DNA from 4 places in the Enterobacter sp. PL_is379 genome. Region 1 is predicted to be linked to each of the others. Evidence: predicted binding sites of a transcription regulator. Region 1 holds the regulator's gene; each other region holds the start of a gene.
What was found. The regulator sigma-54, encoded in region 1, starts transcription at its own class of promoters, with help from an activator protein. The targets are predictions, from matches to a motif close to GTTGGCACANNTTTCGCTNT.
Positions count from the first base shown of each region.

Region 2: a site for sigma-54 is predicted at 1,567-1,586, ahead of norV (anaerobic nitric oxide reductase flavorubredoxin). Genes of this name have one in related genera too.
Region 3: a site for sigma-54 is predicted at 1,917-1,936, ahead of glnA (glutamate--ammonia ligase). Genes of this name have one in related genera too.
Region 4: a site for sigma-54 is predicted at 2,004-2,023, ahead of AC0TOY_RS09875 (branched-chain amino acid ABC transporter substrate-binding protein). Genes of this name have one in related genera too.

Region 1 is NZ_JBVPGT010000024.1:78,708-83,095, reverse strand. Features, by position in the region: gene kdsC (3-deoxy-manno-octulosonate-8-phosphatase KdsC) at 1-281, shown strand, start outside; gene lptC (LPS export ABC transporter periplasmic protein LptC) at 278-853, shown strand; gene lptA (lipopolysaccharide ABC transporter substrate-binding protein LptA) at 822-1,376, shown strand; gene lptB (LPS export ABC transporter ATP-binding protein) at 1,383-2,108, shown strand; gene rpoN (RNA polymerase factor sigma-54) at 2,156-3,589, shown strand; gene hpf (ribosome hibernation promoting factor) at 3,612-3,899, shown strand; gene ptsN (PTS IIA-like nitrogen regulatory protein PtsN) at 3,982-4,388, shown strand, end outside.
Region 2 is NZ_JBVPGT010000031.1:374,018-378,405, forward strand. Features, by position in the region: gene norW (NADH:flavorubredoxin reductase NorW) at 1-75, opposite strand, end outside; gene norV (anaerobic nitric oxide reductase flavorubredoxin) at 72-1,520, opposite strand; gene norR (nitric oxide reductase transcriptional regulator NorR) at 1,707-3,221, shown strand; gene gutQ (arabinose-5-phosphate isomerase GutQ) at 3,218-4,183, opposite strand; gene srlR (glucitol operon DNA-binding transcriptional repressor SrlR) at 4,176-4,388, opposite strand, start outside.
Region 3 is NZ_JBVPGT010000021.1:13,597-17,984, forward strand. Features, by position in the region: gene glnL (nitrogen regulation protein NR(II)) at 1-251, opposite strand, end outside; gene glnA (glutamate--ammonia ligase) at 421-1,830, opposite strand; gene typA (ribosome-dependent GTPase TypA) at 2,209-4,032, shown strand; gene AC0TOY_RS03525 (peptidase domain-containing ABC transporter) at 4,189-4,388, opposite strand, start outside.
Region 4 is NZ_JBVPGT010000027.1:92,143-96,530, reverse strand. Features, by position in the region: gene tyrP (tyrosine transporter TyrP) at 1-1,066, shown strand, start outside; gene AC0TOY_RS09880 (YecA/YgfB family protein) at 1,101-1,769, opposite strand; gene AC0TOY_RS09875 (branched-chain amino acid ABC transporter substrate-binding protein) at 2,195-3,316, shown strand; gene AC0TOY_RS09870 (ABC transporter permease subunit) at 3,416-4,330, shown strand; gene livM (high-affinity branched-chain amino acid ABC transporter permease LivM) at 4,342-4,388, shown strand, end outside.

The sequences.
Region 1 (4,388 bases):
ATCAGGGGCAATCCGATAAGATGGCGGCGTTTAAGGATTTACTGGGTAAACTGGCTATCGCACCGGAAAACGTGGCCTACGTCGGGGACGATCTGATTGACTGGCCCGTGATGGCTGAAGTTGGGCTTAGCATCGCCGTTGCCGATGCGCATCCGCTGCTGATCCCGCGCGCTGACTACGTTACCCACATCAACGGGGGCCGCGGTGCCGTACGTGAAGTCTGCGATCTGCTCCTGCTGGCGCAGGGCAAGCTTGATGAGGCCAAAGGGCAATCGATATGAGTAAAACCAGACGTTGGATTATCATTTTGCTTTCGCTTGTCGCACTGGTATTGATTGGCGTGAACCTTGCCGATCGCGACGATACGCAAACGGAAGTGATCAACAATAACGATCCAACCTATAAAAGCGATCACAGCGACACCGTGGTCTACAGCCCTGAAGGCGCGCTGAACTATCGCCTGATTGCCCAGCATGTTGAATATTTTTCAGATGATGGTATTTCGTGGTTTACCCAACCTGTCATGACCACATTTGATAAGGACAAAGTGCCGACGTGGTCAATTAAGTCAGATCGGGCAAAACTGACAAATGACCGTATGCTTTATCTGTATGGCCACGTTGAAGTCAACGCCCTGACCGCTGACTCGCAGCTACGAAAAATTACGACGGATAATGCCCAGATCAACCTGGTAACCCAGGACGTGACGTCGCAGGATCTGGTCACACTGTATGGCACAACATTTAATTCCAGCGGTTTGAGAATGCGCGGGAACTTACGCAGCAAAAACGCCGAGCTGATTGAAAAGGTTAGAACCTCCTATGAAATTCAAAACAAACAAACTCAGCCTTAAAGTAATTATCGCCAGCGCGATGCTGGCGACCAGTCTCCCCGCGCTTGCTGTAACGGGCGATACCGACCAACCGATCCATATCGAGTCCGATACCCAGTCTCTCGATATGCAGGGCAACGTCGTCACCTTCACGGGTAACGTCGTCATGACTCAGGGCACCATCAAAATCAACGCCGACAAAGTGGTCGTGACCCGTCCGGGTGGCGAGCAGGGCAAAGAGATCATTGATGGTTACGGTAACCCGGCCACCTTCTATCAGATGCAGGACAACGGCAAGCCGGTGAAAGGTCACGCTACGCACATGCACTATGAGCTGGCGAAGGACCTGGTCATCCTGACCGGTAATGCGTACCTGGAACAGCTGGACAGCAACATTACCGGCGACCAGATTACCTATCTGGTAAAAGAGCAAAAAATGCAGGCCTCCAGCGAGAAAGGCAAACGCGTCACCACCGTACTGGTTCCGTCGCAGCTGCAGGACAAAGGCAAAGGCCAGGCCCCGGCACAGAAGAAGAGTAACTAATTCGTTATGGCAACATTAACTGCAAAAAATCTCGCGAAGGCCTATAAGGGCCGCCGTGTCGTAGAAGATGTCAGTCTGACCGTCAACTCCGGCGAAATTGTAGGGCTGCTTGGCCCTAACGGTGCGGGTAAAACCACCACTTTCTACATGGTCGTTGGCATTGTGCCGCGCGATGCCGGCAACATTGTCATTGACGATGAAGACATCAGTCTTCTGCCGCTGCACGCACGCGCACGTCGCGGGATCGGCTACCTGCCGCAGGAAGCCTCCATTTTCCGTCGTCTTAGCGTTTACGATAACCTGATGGCGGTCCTACAAATTCGTAACGATCTGACCAGCGAACAGCGTCAGGATCGTGCCAACGAGCTGATGGAAGAGTTCCACATTGAGCATCTGCGCGACAGCCTCGGTCAGGCTCTCTCCGGGGGCGAACGCCGTCGTGTTGAGATTGCCCGTGCGCTGGCCGCAAACCCGAAGTTTATCCTTCTGGATGAACCGTTTGCGGGCGTTGACCCAATCTCGGTTATCGACATTAAACGTATCATTGAACACCTGCGTGACAGCGGGCTTGGCGTACTGATCACCGACCACAACGTCCGTGAAACGCTGGCCGTGTGTGAACGCGCGTATATTGTGAGCCAGGGCAATCTGATCGCCCACGGTACGCCACAGCAGATCCTCGAAGACGATCATGTTAAGCGCGTCTATCTTGGGGAAGACTTCAGACTCTGATAGGGTAGAGGTAACGTAACGCCGAACCGGAGAAAAATGCTCTGAACATGAAGCAAGGTTTGCAATTAAGGCTCAGCCAACAACTGGCGATGACGCCGCAGCTACAGCAGGCAATTCGCCTGTTGCAACTGTCCACGTTAGAACTTCAGCAGGAGCTCCAGCAGGCGCTGGACAGCAACCCCCTACTGGAACAAACCGATCTTCATGACGAGGTAGATACCCAGCAATCGCAGGATACAGAAGCGCTCGACACCGCGGATGCACTCGAACAAAAAGAGATGCCGGACGAGCTTCCGCTGGATGCCAGCTGGGATGAAATCTACACCGCCGGAACCCCTTCCGGTACGCGTGCAGACTACCAGGATGATGAGCTACCGGTCTATCAGGGCGAAACCACCCAGTCACTGCAGGATTACCTGATGTGGCAGGTGGAGCTCACTCCCTTCTCCGATACCGACCGCGCGATTGCCACCTCAATTGTCGATGCCGTTGACGACACCGGCTATTTGACCGTCACGCTGGACGATATTCTGGAAAGCATGGGCGACGACGAGATAGAGCTTGAGGAAGTTGAAGCCGTTCTGAAGCGCATCCAGCGTTTCGATCCGGTAGGCGTGGCCGCAAAAGATCTGCGCGACTGCCTGCTGATCCAGCTTTCTCAGTTCAGCAAAGAGACGCCGTGGCTCGACGAGGCGCGCTTAATCATCAGCGATCATCTGGATCTGCTGGCGAACCACGATTTCCGCTCCCTGATGCGCGTCACGCGCCTGAAGGAAGAAGTGCTGAAAGAAGCGGTGAATCTGATCCAGTCGCTCGATCCGCGCCCGGGACAGTCGATCCAGACCAGCGAGCCCGAGTACGTCATCCCGGATGTGCTGGTCAGAAAACACAATGGCCGCTGGGTCGTTGAACTGAATTCAGACAGCATCCCTCGCCTGCAAATCAACCAGCAGTATGCCTCCATGTGCACCAGCGTGCGTAACGACTCCGACAATCAATATATTCGTAGCAATTTGCAGGAAGCGCGATGGCTGATCAAAAGTCTGGAGAGCCGAAATGATACGCTGCTACGCGTCAGCCGCTGTATTGTCGAACAGCAGCAGGCCTTCTTTGAGCAGGGCGAAGAGTATATGAAACCGATGGTACTGGCGGATATCGCCCAGGCCGTCGAAATGCATGAATCAACCATTTCCCGTGTCACCACGCAGAAGTATCTGCACAGTCCACGCGGTATTTTTGAGCTTAAGTATTTCTTCTCCAGCCATGTAAATACCGAGGGCGGCGGTGAAGCGTCGTCAACGGCCATTCGTGCCCTGGTGAAGAAGTTGATCGCCGCGGAGAATCCCGCGAAGCCACTAAGCGACAGTAAGTTAACCACCATGCTGTCCGATCAGGGTATTATGGTGGCACGTCGTACTGTTGCGAAGTATCGAGAGTCTTTATCCATTCCGCCGTCCAACCAGCGTAAACAGCTGGTCTGACACAACCGATAAGGAAGACACTATGCAGCTCAACATCACTGGACAAAACGTCGAAATTACTGAGGCTTTACGCGACTTTGTGAACGCGAAGTTTGCAAAACTCGAGCAGTATTTCGAAAGGATCAATCAGGTCTATATTGTGTTGAAAGTGGAGAAAGTGACTCATATCTCGGATGCCACCCTGCATGTTAACGGGGGTGAACTGCATGCCAGTGCGGAAGGGCAAGACATGTACGCTGCTATCGACGGCTTAATTGATAAGCTTGCGCGACAGCTCAATAAACATAAAGATAAACTGAAACAACACTAATTGTCCGGGCAGTTAACGGGTGCAGGACGGCCTGTTGTGAAACACAACAGGCCATTTGTACAGTTAGCGCTTAGGTGAAATTATGATGAACAACGATTCCGCTCTTCAACTGAGCAATGTCCTTAACCAGGAATGTACCCGCAGTGCGGTTCACTGCCAGAGCAAAAAACGTGCGCTGGAGATCATCAGTGAACTGGCCGCAAAACAGCTGGGCCTGCCGCCGCAGGTGGTGTTCGAAGCGATTCTGACCCGTGAAAAGATGGGCAGTACCGGTATCGGCAACGGCATCGCGATCCCGCATGGCAAACTGGAAGAGGATACCCTGCGTGCCGTCGGTGTGTTTGTGCAACTTGAAACACCCATCGCCTTCGATGCCATTGATAACCAGCCCGTCGATCTCCTCTTCGCGCTGCTGGTGCCTGCTGACCAGACGAAAACCCATCTGCATACGCTGTCGCTGGTCGCCAAGCGTCTGGCTGACAAAACCAT
Region 2 (4,388 bases), on a different contig from region 1:
ATCTTGCTTGCGGATGTTTTTCACCAGCTGACGGGCGGCAAAGCCCGAGCCGATGATGACGATACCGTTGCTCATTTTGCCTCCGTACCCAGTTCGTCAAAGACGTCCTTACCGAGGGAACATTCCGGGCAGAGGAAATTGTCCGGCACGTCGCGCCACGGCGTGCCCGGGGCAACATCCTGCAGCGGTTCGCCCAGGTCAGGATCGTAAATCCACTGGCAGACGCTGCACTGCATGCGCGGGCCGAGATCGGCGGCTGCCGCGGCGGCACAGGCGCAGGCTTCCTGCTGTTCGGGTGCTTTTGCCGCCACTTCCGGCAGCGGAGCGAGCGCCCACTGACGGGCAATGTCGCGACCGTGCTGGCGACAGATCTCCAGGGCGTCGATATCCGGGCGCCACTTGGCCTTCAGGCTCATGGACATCTCAAAGCCCGCATCCTGTAAGCGGGTGGAGAGGCGGTCTACCGCGCCGCCGCTCCAGCCGTGGGAGCCAAAGGCGCTGGCGCGTTTGTTACGGAAGCGCAGGCCTGTCATCTCTTCTACCAGACCGGCAATTTTCGGCATCATCACGTTGTTCATGGTGGAGGTGCCCACCAGCACGCCCTTAGAGCGGAACACGTTGGTTAACACCTCATTCTTATCGCTGCGCGCCACATTGAAGATTTTCACCGCCACGTTCGGGTCCACTTCGTTGATGCCCTGGGCAATGGCGTCCGCCATCATGCGGGTGTTGTTGGACATGGTGTCGTAGAAAATAGTGATGCGGTCTTCCTGATAGTCCGCCGCCCACTTCAGGTACAGCTCGACGATCTGGGTGGGGTTTTCACGCCACACCACGCCGTGGGAGGTGGCAATCATCTCCACCGGCAGGTTGAAGCCGAGGATTTCGGTGATTTTTGGCGTGACCAGGCGGCTGAACGGGGTCAGGATGTTGGCATAGTACCGCTGGCACTGCTCGAACAGCTCTGTCTGATCCACTTCGTCATTAAACAAACGTTCGTCGCAGTAGTGCTGGCCGAAGGCGTCGTTGCTGAACAGCACCGCGTCACCGGTCATGTAGGTCATCATGCTGTCCGGCCAGTGCAGCATCGGGGTTTCCACGAAGATCAGCTGCTTGCCATTACCGATATCCAGCGCGTCGCCGGTTTTCACGGTGTGGAAGTTCCACTCCGGATGGTGGTGGTGGCCGTTGATCGAGTCGATGGCGTTGGTGGTGCAGTAGACAGGTGTGTTCGGGATGTAAGACATCAGCTCGGTCAGCGCCCCGGCGTGATCTTCTTCCGCGTGGTTGATGATGATGTAATCGATGGCGTCGAGATCGATTTCGCTGCGCAGGTTCTGCACGAACTCGCGGCTGAACTTGTGATCGACGGTATCGATCAGCACGTTTTTTCCTTCGCGGATGAGATAGCTGTTGTAGCTGCTGCCGCGCAGCGTTTTGTATTCCGTCCCGTGGAAATCGCGCACTTCCCAGTCACGTTGACCGACCCAATGAATGTTATTTTTAACCAGAATAGACATAGCAACCTCTACGTAATACAGCATTTTCAAATAAGATGGTTTGCTTTTATCAAGTTGCGTGCCAACTTTTAATTTATTGATTTTACTTAATTAATTTTTTTATGATCCGTAATTGGTAGTCATTATGACTACTCAAAACAGTGTCATTATGACAACATGCATTGTCAAAATGACAGCGAGGCAGACATGAGCTTTTCCGTAGACGTGCTGGCGAAGATCGCCATTGAGCTGCAAACCGGTATCGGCCATCAGGACCGCTTTCAGCGGCTGATCTCCACGCTGCGCCACGTGCTGGCGTGCGACGCCTCGGCGCTGCTGCGCTACGAAGGACGGCAGTTTATTCCCCTGGCGATCGACGGGCTGGCGAAGGACGTGCTCGGACGGCGCTTTACCCTTGAAGGCCATCCGCGTCTGGAAACTATCGCCCGCGCGGGTGACGTGGTGCGCTTCCCGGCGGACAGCGACTTGCCCGATCCGTACGACGGGCTTATTCCCGGCCAGGAGAGCCTGAAGGTGCACGCCTGTATCGGCCTGCCGCTGTTTGCCGGGCAAAACCTGATTGGGGCGCTGACCCTCGACGGCCTGTCGCCGGACCAGTTCGATACTTTCAGCGATGAAGAGTTGCGCCTCATTGCGGCGCTGGCCGCCGGGGCGCTTAACAACGCGCTGCTGATTGAACAGCTGGAGAGCCAGAATATTCTTCCCGGCAGCCCGGCGGCGTTTGAGCAGATAACGCACACAGAGATGATTGGCCTCTCGCCGGGCATGGCTCAGCTCAAAAAAGAGATTGAGATTGTTGCCGCGTCCGATTTGAACGTGCTGATCTTCGGGGAGACCGGCACCGGCAAGGAGCTGGTGGCGAAATCCATTCACGAAGCCTCGCCGCGCGCGATTAACCCGCTGGTGTACCTCAACTGCGCCGCGCTGCCGGAGAGCGTGGCGGAAAGCGAGCTGTTTGGTCACGTTAAGGGAGCGTTTACCGGGGCCATCAGCAACCGCAGCGGCAAGTTTGAAATGGCCGATAACGGCACGCTGTTTCTGGATGAGATTGGTGAGCTTTCCCTTTCGTTACAGGCCAAGCTGCTGCGCGTGCTGCAGTACGGCGACATCCAGCGCGTGGGGGATGACCGCAGTCACAGAGTGGACGTTCGCGTGCTGGCGGCGACCAACCGTGACCTGCGTGAAGCGGTGCTGGCCGGGCAGTTCCGCGCCGACCTGTTCCACCGCCTGAGCGTGTTCCCACTTACCGTGCCGCCGCTGCGCGAGCGCGGGGACGACGTGGTGCTGCTGGCGGGCTATTTCTGCGAGCAGTGCCGTCTCCGGATGGGGCTTTCCCGCGTGGTGCTGAGCCCGGGGGCGAGGGCGCATCTGTTGAGCTACGGCTGGCCGGGCAACGTGCGCGAGCTGGAGCATGCGATCCACCGTGCGGTGGTACTGGCGCGGGCGACGCGCTCGGGTGACGAAGTGGTGATCCACGCGCGGCATTTTTCGCTGCAGGATGAAACCGCACCGGCTGTCGTGCAGGCGGCGCCAGAAATAGCGAATGAAAATCTGCGTGAAGCCACGGAGACGTTTCAGCGTCAGATGATTATCCGCGCGCTGGATCAGAATAACCGCAACTGGGCGGCGTGCGCCCGGGCGCTGGAGATGGACGTCGCCAACCTGCACCGGCTGGCGAAGCGTCTCGGGCTGAAGGGTTAGATAATCCCGGCCTGATAGAAATCCTGCAGGTTGATGGCGCCGCACAGCCTGCCGGCGTCATCCACCACCGGTGCGGCGGTGATTTTGCGCTTCATCAGCACCTCTTTGGCTTCAATGGCGCGGCTCTCGGCGTTCAGCGTCAGCCCGCCCTGGGTCATGGCGTCCGACACTTTGGTTTCCAGCTTGCCACCGCCCACCAGCCAGCGGCGCAGGTCGCCGTCAGTGAATACGCCTTTGACGTACCCGTCGTCGTCGCACACCGCCACCAGCCCCAGACCGGTGCGGCTGAGCTCCAGCATCGCGTCCATGACGCTGGTATTGAGTTTGACCTGTGGAATCGCATCTTCTGTGCGCATCAGGTGGTGGACCTTGTTGAGCAGGCGCGCCCCGAGCGCCCCCGCCGGATGCGAGCGGGCGAAATCTTCTTCGTTAAACCCGCGCGCCTGCATTACCGCCATCGCCAGCGCGTCGCCCATCATCAGGGTATTCACGGTGCTGGAGGTGGGGGCGAGGTGCATCGGACAGGCTTCACGCTCAACGGAAATATCCAGCGTCGCTTTGGCGGCCAGCGCCAGGGGCGAGCGGGATTTCCCGGTCATCGCCAGCAGGGCGACCGATTTTTCCTGCAGGCGCGGAATAATGAGATCCAGCTCTTTCGCCGAACCGGAGTAGGAGATAAACAGCATCACGTCGCGGCTTTCAATCATTCCCAGATCGCCGTGCAGCGCCTCTGCAGGATGCACGAAGAAAGCCGGGGTGCCGGTGCTGGCCAGCGTCGCGGCAATCTTTTTGCCGATGTGGCCGGATTTACCGATGCCCGCCACGATCACTTTGCCTTCGCAGTGGATAATGGTGTTGGCGGCACGGACAAAATCCTCGCCCAGACGTTCCGGCAGGCGGCTGGCTTCCTGCAGCTCCAGCATCAGCGTCTGGCGGCCCGTTTCTAACAGAAAATCACTCATCTCTCTCTCCGGTTACGATCACGTCGATGCCTTTCTCTTCCAGCGCTTTCCTGAACGCCGGATCGATACCCGCGTCGGTAATCAGCTTGTCGACGCTTTCCAGGCTACAGACAATGTTGGGGCTTTTACGGCCAAACTTCGACGAGTCTGCCATTAAAATTACTTCCCGCGCGGCGTTGCACATGGCTTTACTGACGCTGAACAC
Region 3 (4,388 bases), on a different contig from region 1:
ACCAGCGTCACTTCGTTATCGGTAAACCCCTGGCCAGCCTGCAAACTTTCCTGCATCAGGCCAATATTCAGCGAAAAATAGCTCAGGAGTTCAGGAAGCGGGGTGCCGAACAGTTTACGTGCGCTTTGGGCGAGCAGCTGCTGCGCCGCCGGGTTGGCGTAATGAACGGCCAGCTCGTCATCGACCAGCAAAATGCTGTTAATCAAAGAATTGAGGATCTGCCCAGCATCGGGCAGCGTGCCAGTTGCCATTCAGCAGTCTCCTGGAGTTGTTGCACTGTTTTAGTGCAGTATAGCGTTTTCGGCGTAAATAGCGCGTGAGATCAGGTTGTTGGTGGAGAAAAAAGCCCATCCGGAGATGGGCTAAAAGTTTCCACGGCAACTACCCCCGGCGCTTGTCACGCCGGGTAAAACAACTTTATTAAACGCTGTAGTACAGTTCGAACTCAACCGGGTGTGGCGTCATACGCACACGGTCGTTCTCTTCAATACGCAGGGCGATGTAAGCGTCAATCGCTTCATCAGTGAACACACCACCTGCAGTCAGGAACTCGCGGTCTGCGTCCAGCGCCTGCAGGGCTTCTTCCAGAGAGCCAGCAACCTGTGGGATCTCTTTCGCTTCTTCTGGCGGCAGGTCGTACAGGTTTTTGTCCATCGCTTCGCCCGGGTGGATCTTGTTCTTAATACCGTCCAGACCGGCCATCAGCAGTGCTGCGAAGCACAGGTATGGGTTAGCCGCTGGATCCGGGAAGCGCACTTCGATACGACGTGCTTTAGGAGACGCCACCACCGGAATACGGATAGAAGCAGAACGGTTACGTGCAGAGTAGGCCAGCATCACTGGCGCTTCGTAGCCCGGGACCAGACGCTTGTAGGAGTTAGTGGTTGGGTTCGCCAGGGCGTTGATCGCTTTAGCGTGTTTGATAACACCACCGATGTAGTGCAGCGCCTGCTCGGACAGACCGGCATATTTGTCGCCAGAGAACAGGTTGGTACCGTTCTTGGACAGAGACATGTGGCAGTGCATACCGGAACCGTTATCGCCAAACATTGGTTTTGGCATGAAGGTCGCGGTTTTACCGAAACGGTGCGCAACGTTGTGCACAACGTATTTGTAAATCTGAATCTCATCCGCTTTCTTGGTCATGGTGTTAAAGCGGGTAGCGATTTCGTTCTGGCCAGCAGTCGCCACTTCGTGGTGGTGCGCTTCAACAACCAGGCCCATCTCTTCCATGATCATACACATGGTAGAACGGATGTCCTGTGAAGAATCGACAGGAGGAACCGGGAAGTAACCGCCTTTCACGCCAGGACGGTGACCTTTGTTACCACCTTCGTATTTGGTGGAAGAGTTCCATGCGCCTTCGATGTCATCGATAGCCACGTGGGAACCAGAAATTGAAGCGCCGAAACGGATGTCGTCAAACAGGAAGAACTCTGGCTCTGGTCCGAACAGAACGGTGTCTGCGATGCCGGTAGAACGCAGGTACTCTTCAGCACGTTTTGCGATAGAACGTGGGTCACGGTCGTAGCCCTGCAGCGTGCCTGGCTCGAGGATGTCGCAACGGATGATCAGGGTTGGTTCTTCGAAGAACGGGTCAATGAGCGCAGTGGTCGCGTCCGGCATCAGAACCATGTCGGATTCGTTAATGCCTTTCCAGCCACCAATGGAGGAGCCGTCAAACATTTTGCCTTCTTCGAAGAATTCGGCGTTCACCTGATGAGCAGGGATTGTGACGTGCTGTTCTTTACCTTTGGTATCGGTGAAGCGCAGATCAACAAACTTCACTTCATGTTCGTTCAGCATCGTCAAAACGTGTTCAGCGGACATACTTAACTCTCCAGATTGGTCATTGTCGTCGTGGTAACGAGGTCTTCAATTTCTGTTTGTACTGGCTGGTGCCATGTATTTTTTATAAAGCGAAATCTGTGCCAACTTTTAAAACACCCCAAAAAGGCGTTATCATGCGCACCATAGTGCAAAAGGGCTGCACCACGATGGATTTGTTGCACCAGTATAGTGCTTCAATGTGAACATTGAGCACCATATTGGTGCAATTTACGTTAAAGTGCCCTTTTACCGCTCCGTGAAAGCGATCACAAAGCATCCCTGCATGACTTGTTTGCGGGGGATGTTTGTGATCCTGTTTTGTAGTGCGATTAATCCGTGTACAATAACGCGCTATTTCTAAATGCCTGAGGCAAAGTTGTGATCGAAAATTTGCGTAACATCGCCATCATCGCGCACGTAGACCATGGTAAAACTACCCTGGTTGACAAGCTGCTGCAGCAATCCGGTACGTTTGATGCGCGTGCCGAAACCCAAGAACGCGTGATGGACTCCAACGATTTGGAGAAAGAGCGTGGGATTACCATCCTCGCGAAAAACACCGCGATTAAATGGAATGACTACCGTATCAACATCGTTGATACCCCAGGGCACGCCGACTTCGGTGGTGAAGTTGAACGTGTAATGTCCATGGTAGACTCCGTTCTGCTGGTCGTTGACGCAATGGATGGCCCAATGCCACAGACGCGCTTCGTGACCAAAAAAGCTTTTGCCCATGGTCTGAAGCCAATCGTTGTTATCAACAAAGTTGACCGCCCTGGCGCGCGTCCTGACTGGGTTGTTGACCAGGTCTTCGACCTGTTCGTTAACCTCGACGCGACCGACGAGCAGCTGGACTTCCCTATCGTTTACGCCTCTGCGCTGAACGGTATCGCAGGTCTGGACCACGAAGACATGGCTGAAGACATGACCCCGCTGTATCAGGCGATTGTTGACCGTGTTCCTGCGCCAAACGTCGATCTCGACGGTACCCTGCAGATGCAGATCTCTCAGCTCGACTACAACAACTACGTTGGCGTAATCGGCATTGGTCGTATCAAGCGCGGTAAAGTGAAGCCAAACCAGCAGGTTACTATCATCGATAGCGAAGGCAAAACCCGTAACGGTAAAGTTGGTAAAGTGCTGACTCACCTGGGTCTTGAGCGTATCGAGAGCGACATCGCTGAAGCGGGCGACATTATCGCTATCACCGGTCTGGGTGAACTGAACATCTCCGACACCATCTGCGATCCGCAGAACGTCGAAGCGCTGCCAGCCCTGTCCGTTGATGAACCAACCGTATCCATGTTCTTCAACGTCAACACCTCTCCGTTCTGTGGTAAAGAAGGTAAGTTCGTTACCTCTCGTCAGATCCTTGACCGTCTGAACAAAGAGCTGGTGCACAACGTTGCGCTGCGCGTTGAAGAAACCGAAGACGCTGATGCATTCCGCGTTTCGGGTCGTGGTGAGCTGCACCTGTCTGTTCTGATCGAAAACATGCGTCGTGAAGGTTTCGAAATGGCGGTTTCCCGTCCGAAAGTAATCTTCCGCGAAATCGACGGCCGTAAACAAGAGCCGTTCGAAAACGTGACGCTGGACGTTGAAGAGCAGCACCAGGGTTCTGTGATGCAGGCTCTGGGTGAGCGTAAAGGCGACCTGAAAAACATGAATCCAGATGGCAAAGGCCGCGTACGTCTCGACTACGTGATCCCAAGCCGTGGCCTGATCGGCTTCCGTTCAGAGTTCATGACCATGACCTCCGGTACCGGTCTGCTGTACTCCACCTTCAGCCACTACGACGACGTTCGTCCGGGCGAAGTGGGCCAGCGTAACAACGGCGTGCTGATCTCCAACGGTCAGGGTAAAGCGGTTGCGTTTGCGCTGTTCGGTCTGCAGGATCGCGGTAAGCTGTTCCTGGGTCACGGTGCTGAAGTTTATGAAGGCCAGATCATCGGTATTCACAGTCGTTCTAACGACCTGACCGTAAACTGCCTGACCGGTAAGAAACTGACCAACATGCGTGCGTCCGGTACTGACGAAGCAACGGTTCTGGTTCCACCGATCAAGATGACTCTGGAGCAGGCTCTGGAATTCATCGATGATGACGAACTGGTAGAAGTGACTCCACAGTCAATTCGTATCCGTAAACGTCACCTGACCGAGAACGATCGTAAACGTGCTATGCGCGGTGCGAAAGAAGACTAATACGGTCAATCTATAGGCCGGGTAAGCGCACGCGCCACCCGGCAGGTAAAAAGCCGCTGATCCCTCAGCGGCTTTTTTATTCGATGATCGCCAGAATTCTTCATTACCCGGGGACGTTATGTCCCAACGCTATCTTTTTCCTGCGAAATTCACGGATTAGGGTAACTCTGCTCCATTTATCACGAACACCCGATCTGCCGATGAAATCGTGGTTTCGCGATGCGCGATAATAATCCTCGTAATGTTCATCGCCTGTATAGACTGATTGACCTGACTTTCACTGGTTTTATCAAGGTGGCTGGTCGCCTCGTCCATGAATAAAATACCCGGTTTACGGTATAATGCCCGGGCAATAT
Region 4 (4,388 bases), on a different contig from region 1:
CACAGCACTGTTGCTGCTTGAGGTTTACCAGCACGTACCCGCCGACACCGGTCTGGGTTCGCTTGCGGCGCGCTATCTCGGACGCTACGGCCAGTGGATAACCGGCTTTAGCATGATGTTCCTGATGTATGCCCTGACCGCCGCCTATATCAGCGGCGCCGGAGAGCTCATCGCCTCCAGCGTCAACGACTGGTTTGGCTCTGACATTACCCCTGCGACGGGCGCCATCTTCTTTGCGCTCATCGGCGGCGGCGTGGTCTGCGTGGGCACATCCCTGGTCGATCTGTTTAACCGTTTTCTGTTCAGCGCTAAAATTCTCTTCCTGATTGTCATGCTGGTGCTGCTGGCGCCGCACGTGCACAAGGTTAACCTGCTGACGCTGCCGCTGGAAAAAGGGCTGGCGCTCTCCGCGATCCCGGTCATTTTCACCTCGTTTGGCTTCCACGGCAGCGTGCCGAGCATCGTCAGCTATATGAACGGCGATATCCGAAAACTGCGCCGCGTCTTTGTTATCGGCAGCGCGATCCCGCTGATTGCCTATATTTTCTGGCAGCTGGTGACGCTGGGCAGCATTGACTCTTCAACCTTTATTGGGCTGATGGCGCAACACGCTGGCCTGAACGGTTTTCTGCTGGCACTGCGCGAGGTCGTCACCTCCCCACACGTGGAGCTGGCGGTACACCTGTTTGCCGACCTGGCGCTGGCAACTTCGTTCCTGGGCGTGGCGCTCGGCCTGTTTGATTATCTGGCCGACCTGTTCCAGCGCCGCAATACCGCGGCCGGACGGTTACAGACGGGCGCAATCACCTTCCTGCCGCCGCTGGCGTTCGCGCTGTTTTATCCGCGCGGATTTGTGATGGCGCTGGGGTACGCAGGGGTAGCGCTGTCGATCCTTGCCCTCCTCCTCCCTTCCCTGCTGGCATGGAAAAGCCGTCAGCAGCATCCTCAGCAAGGGTATCGCGTGGCGGGCGGAAAACCGCTGCTGTGCGTTGTGTTTGGCTGCGGGGTGGTGATTATTCTGGTGCAGGTGTTGATTGCAGCCGGGATGCTGCCGGAAGTGGGTTAAATAAAAAAAGGGGCTGTCATCAGCCCCTTTTTTATCAGTGCAAACAGCAGCTCTTAAACTTCTTCCCGCTGCCGCAAGGACACGGATCGTTACGCCCGACCTTTGTGCCGTTCACAATCGGCTTCTTCGCTTCCGGCTGCTGCGGGTTGTTTACCCAGTATTGATATAAACGCAGTGCCGCAGGCTGGATGCTCTCGATGCTGGCGATGTACTCCTCTTCGGACAGTTCATCCAGCTTTTCGCTGTTCTCTTCCGTTCCGTGCAGCGCAATCACTTCAAGATCGGCCTTCAGGGCTTCCGGCAAGGCTGACCAGTCCGTCAGCGCCACGCCGCGCATATAGCCGTAGCACCACTCTTCCACTACGGTATAGCTCTCACCGTCAACGTCGTTATAGCCAAACATCGGTTCGAACTGATCCGGGTATTCACTCAGGCGTTCGGCAATATCGTTCATGTGCTTAAAGCAGAGATCGATAAAACGGTTCATTTCCCGATCGTTTTTCCAGCGCGGAATGTACTTCTCGCCACCCCAAACCGCCACCAGCCAGGCATCTGGCTCAACGACAACAGGACCGGAAAGCACTGCGGTAAGCATGCCGTCCAGTTCGGACACGTCAATTACGGACGCGTCATCATGACCGTAAGACATTAACGTCTCTTCAAGCCACGCCATTTCGCTTTCATTCAATGGGCCTTCAGTCATCGCTGATACTCCTGCAAAAAAGGAAACGATCCTAACACATATCTCACCCCTCTCCGGGCTGAAGTTTAGGTCTTTATTGCTGCAAAAACGTGCAAACCGTGAGCTTTGCACAACTTATGGGCTTTATTGTTAACGATATGTGATCTCCGCTGTAATTTCTTCTCCTCCCGCAAGGCGGCATAACGCGGCGCTCTATACTCAAACATGTCGCATGCTCGTCAATGGGTTAACCATTCTGGCAACGTTTTTGCTTAACGTTCTTCGCGCGTCCCTGCGCAGGGAAATCTCGCCGTAATATGCAGGATGCCGTCTGTATCTTGTTCGTTTAGTGCATTTTGTTCTTGCTCGTGTTTCGGATTGGCTGCGCCGTCGGGCGTTCGGGTTTACGCCGTGGTGCAAAAACCTCTTTGCTAAGGAACATAATAATGTCGCTGAAATTTATCAGAACTCCTCTTTCTCTTGTGTTGGCCGGTTGCCTGGTGACGGCGTTTTCCGCCCGGGCAGATATTGTGATTGGCGTGGCCGGACCGTTCACGGGTCCGAACGCCACCTATGGCGATCAGTACTGGCACGGCGCTACGCAGGCCGCTGAAGACATTAATGCCGCAGGCGGCATTAACGGTGAGAAAATCAAACTGGTTCAGGGGGATGATGCCTGCGAGCCCAAGCAGGCCGTGGCCGTCGCCAACCGTTTAGTTGACCAGGATAAAGTCAACGCCGTGGTCGGCCATTTCTGCTCCTCTTCCACCATGCCCGCATCCGAGGTGTATAGCGACGCAGGCATTATTGCGATTACCCCCGGCTCAACTAACCCGCTGATCACCGAACGCGGCATGAGCGATATGTTCCGCATGTGCGGCCGCGACGACCAGCAGGGTCAGGTTGCCAGCGACTTTATCATCGACAAGCTGAAAGCCAAACGTGTGGTGATCATTCACGACAAAGACACCTATGGTCAGGGTCTGGCTGACGCCACCAAAGCGGCACTGGCGAAACGCGGGGTTCAGGATGTGATGTACGAGGGGTTATCCCGCGGTGAAAAAGACTTTAACGCGCTGGTCACCAAGATCGGCGCGCAAAAACCGGACGTCGTGTTCTTCGGTGGCTGTCACCCGGAAGCCGGTCCGCTGGTTCGCCAGATGCGTGAGCAGGGCGTACAGGCAAAATTCTTCTCCGGGGACTGCATCGTCAACGAGGAGATGGTGACCGCCGCGGGCGGCCCGCAGTATACCAATGGCATTTACATGACCTTCGGTAAAGACCCGCGCCTGATCCCGGACGGCAAAGCGGTTATAGAGAAATTCCGCGCCGGTAAATTCGAGCCGGAAGGTTACACCCTCTACTCCTATGCCTCCGTACAGGCCATTGCCGCGGCCTTCAAGGCCACCGGCGGCAAGGACTCCGCCAAAGCCAGCGAGTGGCTAAAGGCCAATTCCGTCGACACGGTGATGGGCAAAAAAGCCTGGGACAGCAAAGGCGATCTGAAGGTCTCTGACTACGTGGTTTACCAGTGGGACGACAAAGGGAAATATAAGGAAGTTCAGTAACGGGACGGAGTCACGCTCAACGTCGACGGGCTCGCCCGTCGGCGCGTAATAAACATCAGGCTGCGCGGCTCGCGCAGCCTATAAAACGAGCGCGCTAAGATGAGTACATTCTTCCTGCAACAGTTAATTAATGGCTTAACGCTGGGTTCCGTCTACGGCCTGATCGCCATCGGCTACACCATGGTGTACGGCATTATCGGGATGATCAATTTCGCCCACGGCGAAGTGTATATGATTTCCGCCTATCTCTGCGCCATTGGCCTGGCGCTGCTCTCGTTCTTCGGCCTGCAGTCCTTCCCGCTGCTGATCCTCGGCACGCTGGTGTTCACCATTGTGGTCACCGGGGTGTACGGCTGGACTATCGAGCGTATCGCCTACAAACCGCTGCGCAACTCCACCCGCCTGGCGCCGCTGATCTCCGCCATCGGAATGTCGCTTATCCTGCAAAACTACGCCCAGCTGAGCCAGGGCCCGCGCCAGCAAGGGGTGCCAACCATGCTGGACGGCGTTATTCGCCTGCATCTGGGCGAAGGGTTCGTGCAGATAACCTACACCAAAGTGTTTATCCTGGTTGCCTCGTTTGCCGGCATGCTGGTGCTCACCTGGATAATCAACCGTACCCGGCTGGGGCGGATGTGCCGTGCGGTCCAGCAGGATCGCAAAATGGCCTCCATTCTGGGCATTAATACCGACCGGATTATTTCGCTGGTCTTTGTCATCGGCGCGGCGATGGCGGGCCTGGCGGGGGTGCTGATCACCATGAACTACGGCACCTTTGATTTCTACGTCGGGTTCGTGATCGGCATTAAAGCTTTTACTGCAGCAGTACTCGGCGGCATCGGCTCCCTTCCCGGCGCGATGCTCGGTGGCCTTATCCTGGGCGTGGCGGAAGCGCAGTTCTCGGGCATGGTGAACTCGGACTATAAAGATGTCTTCTCGTTCGGCCTGCTGGTCATGATCCTTATTTTCCGTCCTCAGGGCCTGCTTGGACGCCCGATTGTGGCCAAAGTGTGAGGCAGAGAATGATGACATCACACGGTTTTTCACTTAAACGCTGCATTCTGGACGCGAT